Regions from separate parts of the Streptomyces sp. NPDC026417 genome, predicted to be linked through region 1. Evidence: riboswitches for the same ligand, from Rfam matches in the RefSeq annotation. Region 1 holds a riboswitch; each other region holds the start of a gene.
What was found. A riboswitch is a leader RNA that binds a small molecule or an ion and turns the genes downstream of it on or off. The one in region 1 is predicted to bind cyclic di-AMP.
Positions count from the first base shown of each region.

Region 1 (4,272 bases):
GGGCGAGTCGTCCCGCCTGTACAACCGGCTCGTGCGCCGCGACCGCACCGCCGTGGCGGCCGGGTTCGGCCTGCTGCGACTCGCCGGGGCACCGTCCCTGGGCTGGCTCGACGTGAAGACGTCGGGCGACGTCGAGGTCCCGGTCATCGAGGCCGCCGTCGACGAGGAGCTCGCCCGGTTCGCCGAGGAGGGCCCCACCACCGAGGAGATGGAGCGCGCCCAGGCCCAGTTGGAGCGCGAGTGGCTGGACCGGCTGAGCACCGTCGCCGGCCGCGCGGACGAACTGTGCCGGTACGCCGTCCTGTTCGGCGACCCGCAGCTGGCCCTGACCGCCGTGCAGCGGGTCCTGGCCGTCACCCCCGAGGAGGTGCAGGAGGTCGCCAAGGCCCGGCTGCGCCCCGACAACCGCGCGGTGCTCGTCTACGAGCCCGTCGCCGCCGAAGAGGCGCAGGCTGCCGAAGCCACCGACGAGGACGAGGAGTCGGCCAAGTGACCGAGCTCGCGACCATGGAGTTCCACCCCCAGCCGCAGGCCGGCGAGGCCCGGCCCTGGGCGTTCCCGGCACCCGAGCGCGGCACGCTCGACAACGGCCTGACGGTGCTGCGCTGCCACCGCCCCGGCCAGCAGGTGGTGGCTGTCGAGGTGCTCGTCGACGCGCCCCTGGAGGCCGAGCCCGCGGGCCTCGATGGTGTCGCCACGATCATGTCCCGCGCCTTCTCCGAGGGCACGGACAAGCACTCGGCCGAGGAGTTCGCCGCCGAGCTGGAGCGCTGCGGCGCCACCCTCGACTCGCACGCCGACCACCCGGGCGTGCGCGTCTCGCTCGAAGTCCCGGTCTCCCGGCTGCCGAAGGCGCTCGGCCTGCTCGCCGACGCGCTGCGGGCACCGGCCTTCGCGGACAGCGAGATCGAGCGCCTGGTGCGCAACCGGCTGGACGAGATCCCGCACGAGACCGCCAACCCGGCCCGCCGTGCCGCCAAGGAGCTCTCCAAGGAGCTGTTCCCGGCCGACTCGCGCATGTCGCGCCCGCGCCAGGGCACCGAGGCGACGGTCCAGAAGATCGACGCGGCGGCCGTACGCGCCTTCTACGAGAAGCACGTCCGCCCCGCGACCGGCACCGCCGTGGTGGTCGGCGACCTCACCGACCTCGACCTGGACGCGCTGCTCGCCGACACGCTCGGCACCTGGACCGGCTCGACCGCCGAGCCGCGCCCGGTGCCGCCGGTGACCGCCGACGACACGGGCCGGGTCGTCGTCGTGGACCGCCCCGGAGCCGTCCAGACGCAGCTGCTCATCGGACGCGTCGGAGCCGACCGGCACGACCGCGTGTGGCCCGCCCAGGTGCTCGGCACCTACTGCCTCGGCGGCACCCTCACCTCGCGTCTGGACCGCGTCCTGCGCGAGGAGAAGGGATACACCTACGGGGTGCGGTCGTTCGGCCAGGTGCTGCGCTCGGCTCCGGACGGCTCGGGCGCCGCGATGCTCGCCATCAGCGGATCGGTCGACACGCCCAACACCGGCCCGGCTCTCGACGACCTCTGGAAGGTGCTGCGCACCCTCGCCGCGGAGGGGCTGACGGACGCCGAGCGCGACGTCGCCGTGCAGAACCTGGTGGGGGTCGCCCCGCTCAAGTTCGAGACGGCGGCCGCGGTCGCGAGCACCCTCGCGGACCAGGTCGAGCAGCATCTGCCGGACGACTACCAGGCGACGCTGTATCAGCAGCTCGCCGCGACCGGCACCGTGGAGGCCACGGCGGCCGTCGTGAACGCCTTCCCGGTCGACCGTCTGGTGACCGTCCTGGTCGGCGACGCCGCGCAGATCGCCGAGCCCGTGCGGGCCCTCGGGATCGGTGAAGTGAGCGTCGTACGGGCCGAGTAGAGCCGCGTGGACGCAGGGACCCCGGTGACCGATGAGTCGCCGGGGTCCCTGCGTTTGCCCGCCGTCCATCGGGGATTCCGCGCGCGCTTACCCGAGTTCGTCCGCGTTATGTCCGTATTGCTAGGAGGCGGCCCTTCTGCCCTGTGGCGTGCACTACAAAAACCCCGATCCGTTTGTCGATCGAAAGACGCCCCCCTTAGCGTCAATCCGGCTGTTCGTCAGGCAGTGCGCCGCGCCCGCGGCACCGGGCAGTCATCGCCGAGTCCCCGTACGGCGCGAGCCAGGGGAGCCGGGGACCCATCGCAGTCCCTGGGGTGAATCGGGCGCCCTTCCCGCAAGGGGGCCCGTAGGAGACCTTCCTGCTCCGAACCCGTCAGCTAACCCGGTAGGCGAGAGGGAAGGAAAGGAACAGCCCCTACATGGCGTTCACCCGTGCCACCGGGAAGCATCGTCGTCCCAGCCGGATCACGCGCACGACCAAGAGTGCGGCAGGCGTGGCGGCGCTCACCACCACCGGTGTCATCGGAACCCTGGCCGCCCCCGCGTTCGCAGCGGAGGCCTCGGTCCAGCAGACCGGATTCACCCAGGCCGTCACCATCGGCGACACGGTCGCCGAGCAGATCGACGCGCAGGCCGCCGCCCAGCAGCACGCCGCCGAAGAGGCGGCGGCGCTGAAGAAGGCCGAGGAGGCCGCGAGGAAGCGGGCCGTGGCCGAGGCCAAGAAGGAGCGCGAGGCGAAGGTCCGTGCCGCCCGCGCCGCCGAGCGCAAGCGCCTCAACACGTTCGTCTCGCCGATCTCCGGCTCCTACGTCTCCACCGGCTACAAGACCGGCGGCAGCCTCTGGTCCTCCGGCAGCCACACCGGCGTGGACTTCCACGCCGCCTCCGGCACCGTGGTCCACGCCGTCGGTTCCGGCACCGTCGTGACGACCGGCTGGGGCGGCGCCTACGGCAACCAGGTCGTCATCAAGATGCTCGACGGGACGTACACCATGTACGGCCACCTGTCGTCCATCAGCGTCACCCAGGGGCAGACCGTCACGCCGGGCCAGCAGATAGCCCTCTCCGGTTCCACCGGCAACACCACCGGGCCCCACCTCCACTTCGAGGCCCGTACGACGGCCGAGTACGGCTCGGACATCGACCCCGTCTCCTACCTCCGCTCGCACGGCGTCAGCCTCTGACCCGCGTACGACTTCCGAAGACCCCGGCTCGACGAGCCGGGGTCTTCGTCGTTTCGAACGGGCGTCTGTCCAAAAAATATCCCTGGATTCCGGTCCGCCATCGGAAATTCCGTCCCGCTGCAATAGAGTCACTGAACAGGTGTCAATCGACCGCGTTTCGCGAGGATTAAGGCGGAGGTCCGCTCATGCGCATTCCGGCGCACTCGGTGTGCACGGCGATCCGTGATGACATCGTCGCGGGTGTCTACGAGCGCGGCAGCCGACTGACCGAGGAACTCCTCGCCCGCCGCTACGGCGTCTCGCGGGTCCCCGTGCGGGAGGCCCTGCGCACCCTGGAGGCCGAGGGGTTCGTCGTCACCCGGCGGCACGCGGGCGCGTGCGTGGCGGAGCCCACCGAGCAGGAGGCCACGGACCTCCTGGAGATGCGGATGCTGCTGGAGCCCCTGGGGGCCGCGCGGGCCGCGCAGCGGCGCACCGAGGCCCACCTCAAGGTGCTGCGGGGCCTGGTCAGGCTGGGCCAGGAGCGGGCCAGGAGGGGGCACAGCGAGGATCTGCGCTCACTGGGGGGCTGGTTCCACGAGACGCTCGCGCAGGCCTCCGGGAGCCCGGCGCTGACCTCGACGCTGGCCCAGCTGCGGCACAAGATCGCCTGGATGTACGCGGTCGAGGCACCCGCCGACCCCGCGGACTCGTGGGCCGAGCACGGCGGCATCGTGGACGCCGTCGCACGCGGGGACAGTGAACGGGCGCGCGCGATCACCGCGCTGCACACCGAGCGCGCCGGCTCCGCGCACCGCTTCCGCTTTCCCGGTGGGGGAGACCTGGCGGACCGCCGCGACCGTGTGAGGACTTCGCAACATCCCGTAAACATGTCGAGCCTGCGGCATTAACACGAACGCCGTATACAAAGAGGGATATCCGGCGGAGGTCTATTTCCGCTGCCGCTTTTCTCGCGCGCCCGGAATTCCTGGGCGTGCCTTTTTCGTATGCCCGTGACGAGGTGTGCGGGCGGCGTACGGGAAATGCCCCCGAGGCGCGGAGCGAGGCGCAAAACGGCGGAGCCGCGTCGACCGGTCGGGGTCGACGCGGCTCCGCCGCACGCGAGGTGTCCGAAGGCGTCAGACGGTCTCGGGAAGCTCGTCGAGGCCCTCGGCGACCAGCTTGGCCAGACGGTCGAGGGCCGCGTCCGCGCCCTCCGCGTCGGAGGCGA
Region 1 is NZ_JBVHPY010000013.1:128,087-132,358, reverse strand. Features, by position in the region: gene ACZ4NT_RS21455 (M16 family metallopeptidase) at 1-493, shown strand, start outside; gene ACZ4NT_RS21450 (M16 family metallopeptidase) at 490-1,878, shown strand; cyclic di-AMP (ydaO/yuaA leader) riboswitch at 2,125-2,285, shown strand; gene ACZ4NT_RS21445 (M23 family metallopeptidase) at 2,298-3,062, shown strand; gene ACZ4NT_RS21440 (GntR family transcriptional regulator) at 3,248-3,952, shown strand; gene ACZ4NT_RS21435 (HPr family phosphocarrier protein) at 4,181-4,272, opposite strand, start outside.

Region 2 (4,272 bases), on a different contig from region 1:
GCTGCCGCCCCTGGCCCGGGCGGCGGTGGAGAGCCGGTCACCTGGGGGAGGACGCTAAACCTGGTTGTGACCGGACCGTGACCCCATGTGCGGAAGTGACGCGAGAGGACCGCGAGGTGACCGTATGCGACCGGGATCGTGGCCCGCGGACGTCGGCTTGGCTCGGAGTGCTGACCGATGCGGCGGTTCTCCGGGCGGGGCCCGGGACGCCGGTGCTATGAGCCCACCGACCCGACCCGACCCGACCCGACCCGACCGACCCGGCCTGGTCCGACCTGACCCGTGCTGAACCGGCCCGGGCGGGCGGGCTCGGGGGTGGGGGCGGTGCAGGGGCGCGGCGGGGCCCCCGATTAGGCTCCGGCCCCATGGACGTACTCATCCATCTCTTCGTCGGCCTGCACATCATCGGGATCGCCGCGCTCCTCGGCGGCTTTCTCACCCAGATGAAGGCGATGGGCCGGGGCACGGCCCGGTTCGTCCCCGCGATGCTGCACGGCGCGCTCACCATGCTGGTCACGGGCGTCGTACTGGTCGGCCTCAATCAGGCCGACGACAACTCGCTCGACAACATCAAGATCGGCGTGAAGCTCGCCCTGCTGATCGTGATCCTGGGGCTCGTCTACGTGAAGCGCGACGAGGAGAAGGTCGGGAAGGGCGCCTTCGCCACGGTGGGCCTGCTGACCACGGCGAACATCTTCATCGCGGTGCTCTGGACCTGACCGCCGACCGCCGACCGCCGACCGCCGGTCCCGTTCGCCGGGCCCGGCCTCCGGCTTCGCACCGGACCGGGGCCCGGGCCCGGCGTGACCGTCGGGTCACGCCGGACACGGCCGCGGCGGCCCGCCCGCGGATCCGCCCTCAGGCGGGGCGCACCACGCTGTGGATCGACGACTCGCCGTCGTAGTAGATCGACTCCTCGCGGACGTACGCGCCCGGCTTCGGGGCGTGGATCATCATCCCGTTGCCGACGTACAGCCCGACGTGGCTGATGTCGTCGTAGAAGAAGACCAGGTCACCGGGCTTGATGTCGGAGAGCGGGACCGTGGTGCCCGCGTCGACCTGGTCCCAGGTGGTGCGCGGCAGGGAGACCCCGGCGGCCTTCCAGGCGGCCTGGGTGAGACCGGAGCAGTCGTACGAGTCCGGGCCCGTCGCGCCCCAGACGTACGGCTTGCCGATCTGCGCCCGGGCGAACGCGAGCGCCTTGTCGGCCTTGGTGGCGTACGACGCGTCGTCCGCCGTGCCGCCCGTACTGCCCGCCGTCGACCCCTGGTCCTGCGGGGCGGCCTCCTGGCGCTGCTTCTCCTCCGCGGCCTGCTGCCGGGCCAGTTCCTCGGCCTTGCGCTCGGCCTCGGCCCGCTTCTTCTCCTCGATCGCCGCGAGCCGCGCCTTCTCCTCGGCCGTGAGCTTCGAGAGCAGTCCGCGGGCGTCGGCGAGCTTGCGCTGCACCTCCGCCTTGGTCGACTTCAGCGTCCGCTGCGAGGTGGTCAGCTTCTCCAGGCTCTCGGAGGCCTCCGCCCGCTTCTTCGTCGTGGCCGCCTGCTCGGTGACGTAGTCGTCGACGGCCTCCTTCTGGCGAGTCGTCAGGCGGCTCATCAGCTGGGTCTGGTCGAAGTAGTCCTGCGGGTCGTCCGCGAGCAGGAGGGTCGCGGTGTCGGGGGCGGCGGCTCCCGTGCGGTACTGGGCGGCGGCGTACGAACCCAGTTCCTCGCGCGCGGTGTTGAGCTTCTCGGTGCGCTTGGCCACGTCGTCGAGGAGGGTGTCCACGCGACGGCGCTGCTTGGAGCTCTTCTCCTTGGCCGCGTTGTACTTCTGGGTGGCCGTCTCGGCCTGGTGGTAGAGGTCGTCCACCTTCTTCTGGACTTCCTCCAGGCTCGGCTTGGGCTCGGCCGGCGCGGCGTTCGCCGTCTGCGACAGCAGGGCCACGGAGGTGAGGGCGGCCGTGGCGAGACCCGGGGCCCGTACGCCCGCTACGCGCGTACCCGCGGGACGCCATTTGCGATGCGACGCCAAGAGAGGCGACTCCTTCCATGATCCGCCTACCGAGTTAGCTGTCGGGTTCGGGCGGGTGGTTCGGAAGGGTTGCCCTACGGTCCGCGCCCGACAAGGCGGTCGGACCGATTCACCCCAAAGGTCGGTGGGTCCCCGGCTCCGGCTGGCGCACAGGCGCGCCGGACTCGGCGGAGGCCGCGCGGCCCGGCGACGTTCGCCGGTGGGGGTCGGGCGGCCTGACCGGCACGCTAGCCAACGCGTGTGGCTTCTGTGAAGGTTGATGTTCGATATGCCCGATACATTTCCGTGACCTTTTTCGCGGAGGCCGAGACGAGCCGCCGGTCCGGATCGTTTTCCGGTACTTGTCCCGAATCATCCGGCGTGTTGTGCGTCTCGTTCACGCCATCACCGGAGGTGACAGCGCGGTTCCGGAGGGCGAGAGGGGTGCCGTCCCGCGGCCTCCGTACGCGGGTCCGCCGGCCCGGCGGGGAGCCCCTGCCCGGCCCGCCCTGCTCCCGGAAACCGGCCGAGTTCCGGAGGTGGCCGCGGGGTGTCAGTGGGGCGGCCTAGACTCGGAAGGCGATGAGCAGCCTCTTTGACGACAGCTTCCTGGCGGACCTCAAGCCCTCCGGGGCCCACGAGGGAGAGCCCCCGCCGCCGCCCGAGGACGGGACGCCCGAGCAGCTTCCGGACGACCTGTTCGGCGGCCGCTTCGACGTGCCCCCGAGCCGGGACGGCTACTACCGCGACGGCGCCGTCCGCCCCGCGGTGGACCCGGCGGCGCTGCTCGACGGTCTGAACGAGAACCAGCGCGCGGCCGTGGTGCACGCCGGCTCGCCCCTGCTCATCGTGGCCGGAGCCGGCTCCGGCAAGACCCGCGTGCTCACGCACCGCATCGCCCATCTGCTGGGCGAGCGCCATGTGCACCCCGGCCAGATCCTCGCGATCACCTTCACGAACAAGGCCGCGGGCGAGATGAAGGAGCGCGTCGAGCAGCTCGTCGGCCCCCGCGCGAACGCGATGTGGGTGATGACCTTCCACAGCGCGTGCGTCCGCATCCTGCGCCGCGAGTCGAAGAGGCTCGGCTTCACCTCCTCCTTCTCCATCTACGACGCCGCCGACTCCAAGCGCCTCATGGCCCTGGTCTGCCGCGACCTGGACCTCGACCCCAAGCGCTTCCCGCCCAAGTCCTTCAGCGCCAAGATCTCGAACCTGAAGAACGAGCTGATCGACGAGGAGGACTTCGCCGCCCAGGCCACCGACGGCTTCGAGAAGACCCTCGCCCAGGCCTACGCCATGTACCAGTCGCGCCTGCGCGAGGCCAACGCCCTCGACTTCGACGACCTGATCATGACGACGGTCAATCTGCTGCGCGCCTTCCCCGACGTGGCCGAGCACTACCGCCGCCGCTTCCGCCACGTGCTCGTCGACGAGTACCAGGACACCAACCACGCGCAGTACGCCCTCGTCCGCGAGCTCGTCGGCACCGGCGAGCACCCCGTGGACGTGCCCCCGGCCGAGGGTGACCTGCCGCCCGCCGAGCTGTGCGTCGTCGGTGACGCCGACCAGTCGATCTACGCGTTCCGCGGAGCGACGATCCGCAACATCCTCCAGTTCGAGGAGGACTACCCGGACGCGACCACAATCCTCCTGGAGCAGAACTACCGCTCCACGCAGACGATCCTGAGCGCCGCGAACGCCGTCATCGAGCGCAACGAGAGCCGCCGCCCCAAGAACCTGTGGACCAACGCCGGCGCCGGCGCCCGCATCACCGGCTACGTCGCCGACACCGAGCACGACGAGGCGCAGTTCGTCGCCGACGAGATAGACCGCCTCACCGACGCGGGCGAGGCCAAGGCCGGCGACGTCGCCGTCTTCTACCGGACGAACGCCCAGTCCCGTGTCTTCGAAGAGGTCTTCATCCGCGTCGGCCTGCCGTACAAGGTCGTCGGCGGCGTCCGCTTCTACGAGCGCAAGGAGGTCCGGGACGTCCTCGCGTATCTGCGCGTGCTGTCGAACCCGGAGGACTCGGTCCCGCTGCGCCGCATCATGAACGTGCCCAAGCGCGGCATCGGCGACCGCGCGGAGGCCATGATCGACGCCCTCGCCCAGCGGGAGAAGATCAGCTTCCCGCAGGCGCTGCGCCGCGTCGACGAGGCGTACGGCATGGCCGCCCGCTCGACCAACGCCGTCAAGCGGTTCAACACGCTGATGGAGGACCTGCGGACAATCGTCGAGTCGGGCGCCGGTCCGGCGACCGTCCTGGAAGCCGTCCTCGAACGC
Region 2 is NZ_JBVHPY010000023.1:120,955-125,226, reverse strand. Features, by position in the region: gene ACZ4NT_RS30915 (hypothetical protein) at 366-719, shown strand; gene ACZ4NT_RS30910 (NlpC/P60 family protein) at 859-2,010, opposite strand; cyclic di-AMP (ydaO/yuaA leader) riboswitch at 2,019-2,190, opposite strand; gene pcrA (DNA helicase PcrA) at 2,572-4,272, shown strand, end outside.
Region 2: another riboswitch for cyclic di-AMP. It lies ahead of ACZ4NT_RS30910 (NlpC/P60 family protein); the one in region 1 lies ahead of ACZ4NT_RS21445 (M23 family metallopeptidase).

Region 3 (4,272 bases), on a different contig from region 1:
CTGGCGGTTCGCCACCGAGGCGGTCCGGCTCGGCGGACAGGACATCGCCGCCGGCGACCCCGTCCTCGTCGTCCTCGCGGCCGCCGACCGCGACCCCGAGCGCTTCGAACAGCCGGACACCCTGGACCTCTCGCGGCGCGACAACCAGCACCTCGGATACGGGCACGGCATCCACTACTGCCTCGGTGCGCCGCTCGCCCGGCTGGAGGGGCAGACCGCCCTGGCCACGCTGCTCACCCGGCTCCCTGACCTGCAACTCGCCGGCGACCCGGCCGACCTGCGCTGGCGGGGCGGTCTCATCATGCGGGGACTGCGCACGCTTCCGGTGGAGTTCACGCCTGCCCGATAGGGCGTGCCGGGGAGCCCGTGTGCCGCCCGGACCGTACGCGGATGCGGCCCGTTCAAACATGACACACCGTCAATACTGTGATCTTCACGTGATCTGCGCTGCATCGACTTGTGACAAGCGTTCGAGTCCCGATACGTTCACGCATCAACGCGGTGGATCTTCCGTCGCGTCTGTCATTGCTGTCTCCGAAAGGCCACCGCATGCTCTCCGGGAACGGTCGTCACCGTCGCCCCCGCCAGGCTCCGGCGCTCATCGTCGCGGCAGGAGTAACCGGATCGGCCATCGCCATCCCGTTGCTCGGCGCAACCGGCGCGAGCGCCGCAGACGGCACCACGTGGGACCGGGTCGCGGAGTGCGAGAGCGGCGGCTCCTGGAGTGCCGACAGCGGCAACGGGTACTACGGCGGCCTGCAGATGACCCAGGAGAACTGGGAGAAGTACGGCGGCCTGGCGTACGCGCCGAGCCCCGACGAGGCCAGCCGCTCGCAGCAGATAGCCGTCGCCGAGAAGCTTCTCGACGGACAGGGCCTGGCCGCCTGGCCCACCTGCGGGCCGCTCTCCGGCCTCAGCAAGAAGTCGGCCTCCGTCGAGGTCGACACGGGCATCGGCGAGGACCCCTCGTCGCCGACCGGTTCCGCCTCGCCGGATTCGTCCCCTTCGGACGACTCGTCCGGTTCGGGCGGCCTGTCGAACGGCAGCCCCTCGGGCAAGCCTTCCGCGAGCGCGTCCGCCGACCCGTCGAAGTCCGGCGCGGCCTCGGGGGCGACGTCGAAGCCGAGCAAGGACGCCGGCGACTCCAAGGGTGCGGACAACTCGGACACGGGCAAGGCGAAAGCGGACGACTCGGACAAGTCGGGTCGGAGTGAAGCCCCTTCGGGCGGGTCCGCGAGCGAAGCGGCCGGCACCGGCCGGCACCGCGGCGGCATCGCCGAGGACGAGGCGGGCTCGGGCGCGACCGCCGGGCGCGCACAGGAGTCCTCCGGCCGCCACGCCTCGCGCAGCGCCGACGCCACGTCCGACGCGACGGAAGGCTCGTACACGGTCCGTCTCGGGGACAGTCTCACGAGCATCGCCGACTCCCTTGCGGTCCAGGGCGGGTGGAGTGAGCTGTACGAGGTGAACGAGAAGACGGTCGGCGCCGACCCGGACCTCATTCACCCCGGTCAGAGCCTTGAGGTCACCGAAGACTAAGTGGTCGTCAGGCGGCGAATCGGGTACAAAACAGCGGTAGTTCACGTCATGGTTCGCACCGCAATGTCCGGTTTGGTGAGAGTGAGACATGAGTCTCAGAAGCCCTGATCGTCTTTGAAATTCCGGCGGTCGCGTGTCTACGGTCGTGACCGCTCGCCACAGCGGGCCCCGACGGTCGCAACGCCGAATCCTGCCAGCGGCCGTCCGGGAACAGTCGTCGCGCAAGCGCCGCAGGCAGGAGCGGGGGACCCAAGGTAAGTGCCGGGCCCGGGAGTTGAGAGACCTCCGGGAACGGCTTGGGGTGAAGTCGGGCGCCAGCGGCGCACGACCGGGCACTCACCCGCCCGAACCCGACAGCTCACCTCGCAGGCGTCGGTGAGGGGATCACTTCATGCTGCTCAACAGCAAGGGCAAGCACCGCCGCCCGTCCAAGGCCGCCCGTGTCGCCACGCTCGCCGGTGTCACCGGTGTCGCCATCGCCGCTCCGCTGATGGCCGCCGGCAACGCCTCCGCCGCCACCACCTCCGAGTGGGACGCCGTCGCCCAGTGCGAGTCCGGCGGCAACTGGTCCATCAACACCGGCAACGGCTACTACGGCGGTCTGCAGTTCTCCGCCTCCACCTGGTCCGCGTACGGCGGCTCCGCCTACGCCTCCACGGCCGACCAGGCCTCCAAGTCCGAGCAGATCGCCGTCGCCGAGAAGGTGCTCGCCGCGCAGGGCAAGGGTGCCTGGCCGACCTGCGGCACCGGCCTGTCCGGCGCCTCCACCGGCGGCACCTCGACGGACACCGGTTCGCAGAGCACGGCTCAGCCGCAGCAGCAGGCCCCCCAGTCGCAGGACCAGCGCGCCTCGCGTTCCTCGGAGCGGGAGACCGCCAAGAAGACCGTCGAGACCCCGACCGGCAAGAAGGTCGAGAAGGGTGACGGCGAGTACAAGGTCGTCAAGGGCGACACCCTCAGCTCCATCGCCGAGGAGAAGAAGGTCAAGGGCGGCTGGCAGAAGCTGTTCAAGCTGAACAAGGACATCGTCGACGATGCCGACTTCATCTTCCCGGGTCAGCAGCTCCACCTCAGCTGACACCGGCTGACTTCGGCCTCCGGGCCGATCCCGGCCCTCCCCCGCGCGGGGTCTCCCCCCAGGGGACCCCGTGAGGGCCATCCCGTCCCCACGGGCTCCCCGCTCCGGTGCGTGTTCCCCCGTACGCACCGGAGCGGGGCATTTTCATGTGTGCGCCGGGACCGCCGGTCGCGGCGGTACCTGTACGGGGCAGGTTTTTGTTCCGTTCGGAAACAATTTACTCTCGGTTCTGTCCATGGGGTGGTCGACCGGCTGGCCGATCGCCCCGGGCCGGTTAGGCTCATGTCGCGGAGCCGACCGCGGCTCCGTGCAGCAGCGGGCCAAGGGGCTCCGCGTACCCGCGTCACATCCCAGAAGGAGATGCTCGTGCCGTCCATCGACGTCGTCGTAGCCCGGGAAATCCTCGACTCGCGAGGGAACCCCACCGTCGAGGTCGAGGTCGGCCTCGACGACGGCAGCACGGGTCGTGCCGCCGTTCCCTCCGGCGCCTCCACCGGTGCCTTCGAGGCCATCGAGCTGCGCGACGGTGACCCCAACCGCTACCAGGGCAAGGGTGTCGAGAAGGCCGTCCTCGCGGTCATCGAGCAGATCGGCCCGGAGCTCGTCGGCTACGACGCCACCGAGCAGCGCCTGATCGACCAGGCGATGTTCGACCTGGACGCCACCGACAACAAGGGCTCGCTCGGCGCCAACGCCATCCTCGGCGTCTCCCTCGCCGTCGCGCACGCCGCCTCCGAGGCCAGCGACCTGCCGCTGTTCCGCTACCTGGGCGGTCCGAACGCGCACCTGCTGCCCGTCCCGATGATGAACATCCTGAACGGCGGCTCGCACGCCGACTCCAACGTGGACATCCAGGAGTTCATGATCGCGCCGATCGGTGCGGAGTCCTTCTCCGAGGCGCTGCGCTGGGGCGCCGAGGTCTACCACACCCTCAAGAAGGTGCTGAAGACCAAGGGTCTGTCCACGGGCCTCGGCGACGAGGGCGGCTTCGCCCCGAACCTGGAGTCCAACCGCGCCGCGCTCGACCTCATCATCGAGGCCATCAAGCAGGCCGGCTACGTCCCCGGTGAGCAGATCGCGCTCGCGCTCGACGTCGCCGCGTCCGAGTTCTACAAGGACGGCAACTACGAGTTCGAGGGCAAGTCCCGCTCGGCCGCCGAGATGACCGAGTACTACGAGGAGCTCGTCTCCGCCTACCCGCTGGTCTCCATCGAGGACCCGCTGTACGAGGACGACTGGGCCGGCTGGAAGGTCATCACCGACAAGCTGGGCGACAAGGTCCAGATCGTCGGCGACGACCTCTTCGTCACCAACCCGGAGCGCCTGGCCCGCGGCATCGAGGAGGGCTCCGCCAACGCCCTGCTCGTCAAGGTCAACCAGATCGGCTCGCTGACCGAGACCCTGGACGCCGTCGAGCTGGCCCAGCGCAACGGCTTCAAGTGCATGATGTCCCACCGCTCCGGCGAGACCGAGGACGTCACCATCGCCGACCTCGCCGTCGCGGTGAACTGCGGCCAGATCAAGACCGGCGCCCCGGCCCGCTCGGACCGCGTCGCCAAGTACAACCAGCTGCTGCGCATCGAGGAGATCCTCGACGACGCCGCGGTCTACGCCGGCCGCTCGGCGTTCCCCCGCTTCAAGGGCTGATCCGTAGG
Region 3 is NZ_JBVHPY010000017.1:38,096-42,367, reverse strand. Features, by position in the region: gene ACZ4NT_RS25290 (cytochrome P450 family protein) at 1-349, shown strand, start outside; gene ACZ4NT_RS25285 (transglycosylase family protein) at 550-1,539, shown strand; cyclic di-AMP (ydaO/yuaA leader) riboswitch at 1,756-1,926, shown strand; gene ACZ4NT_RS25280 (LysM peptidoglycan-binding domain-containing protein) at 1,931-2,617, shown strand; gene eno (phosphopyruvate hydratase) at 2,978-4,264, shown strand.
Region 3: another riboswitch for cyclic di-AMP. It lies ahead of ACZ4NT_RS25280 (LysM peptidoglycan-binding domain-containing protein); the one in region 1 lies ahead of ACZ4NT_RS21445 (M23 family metallopeptidase).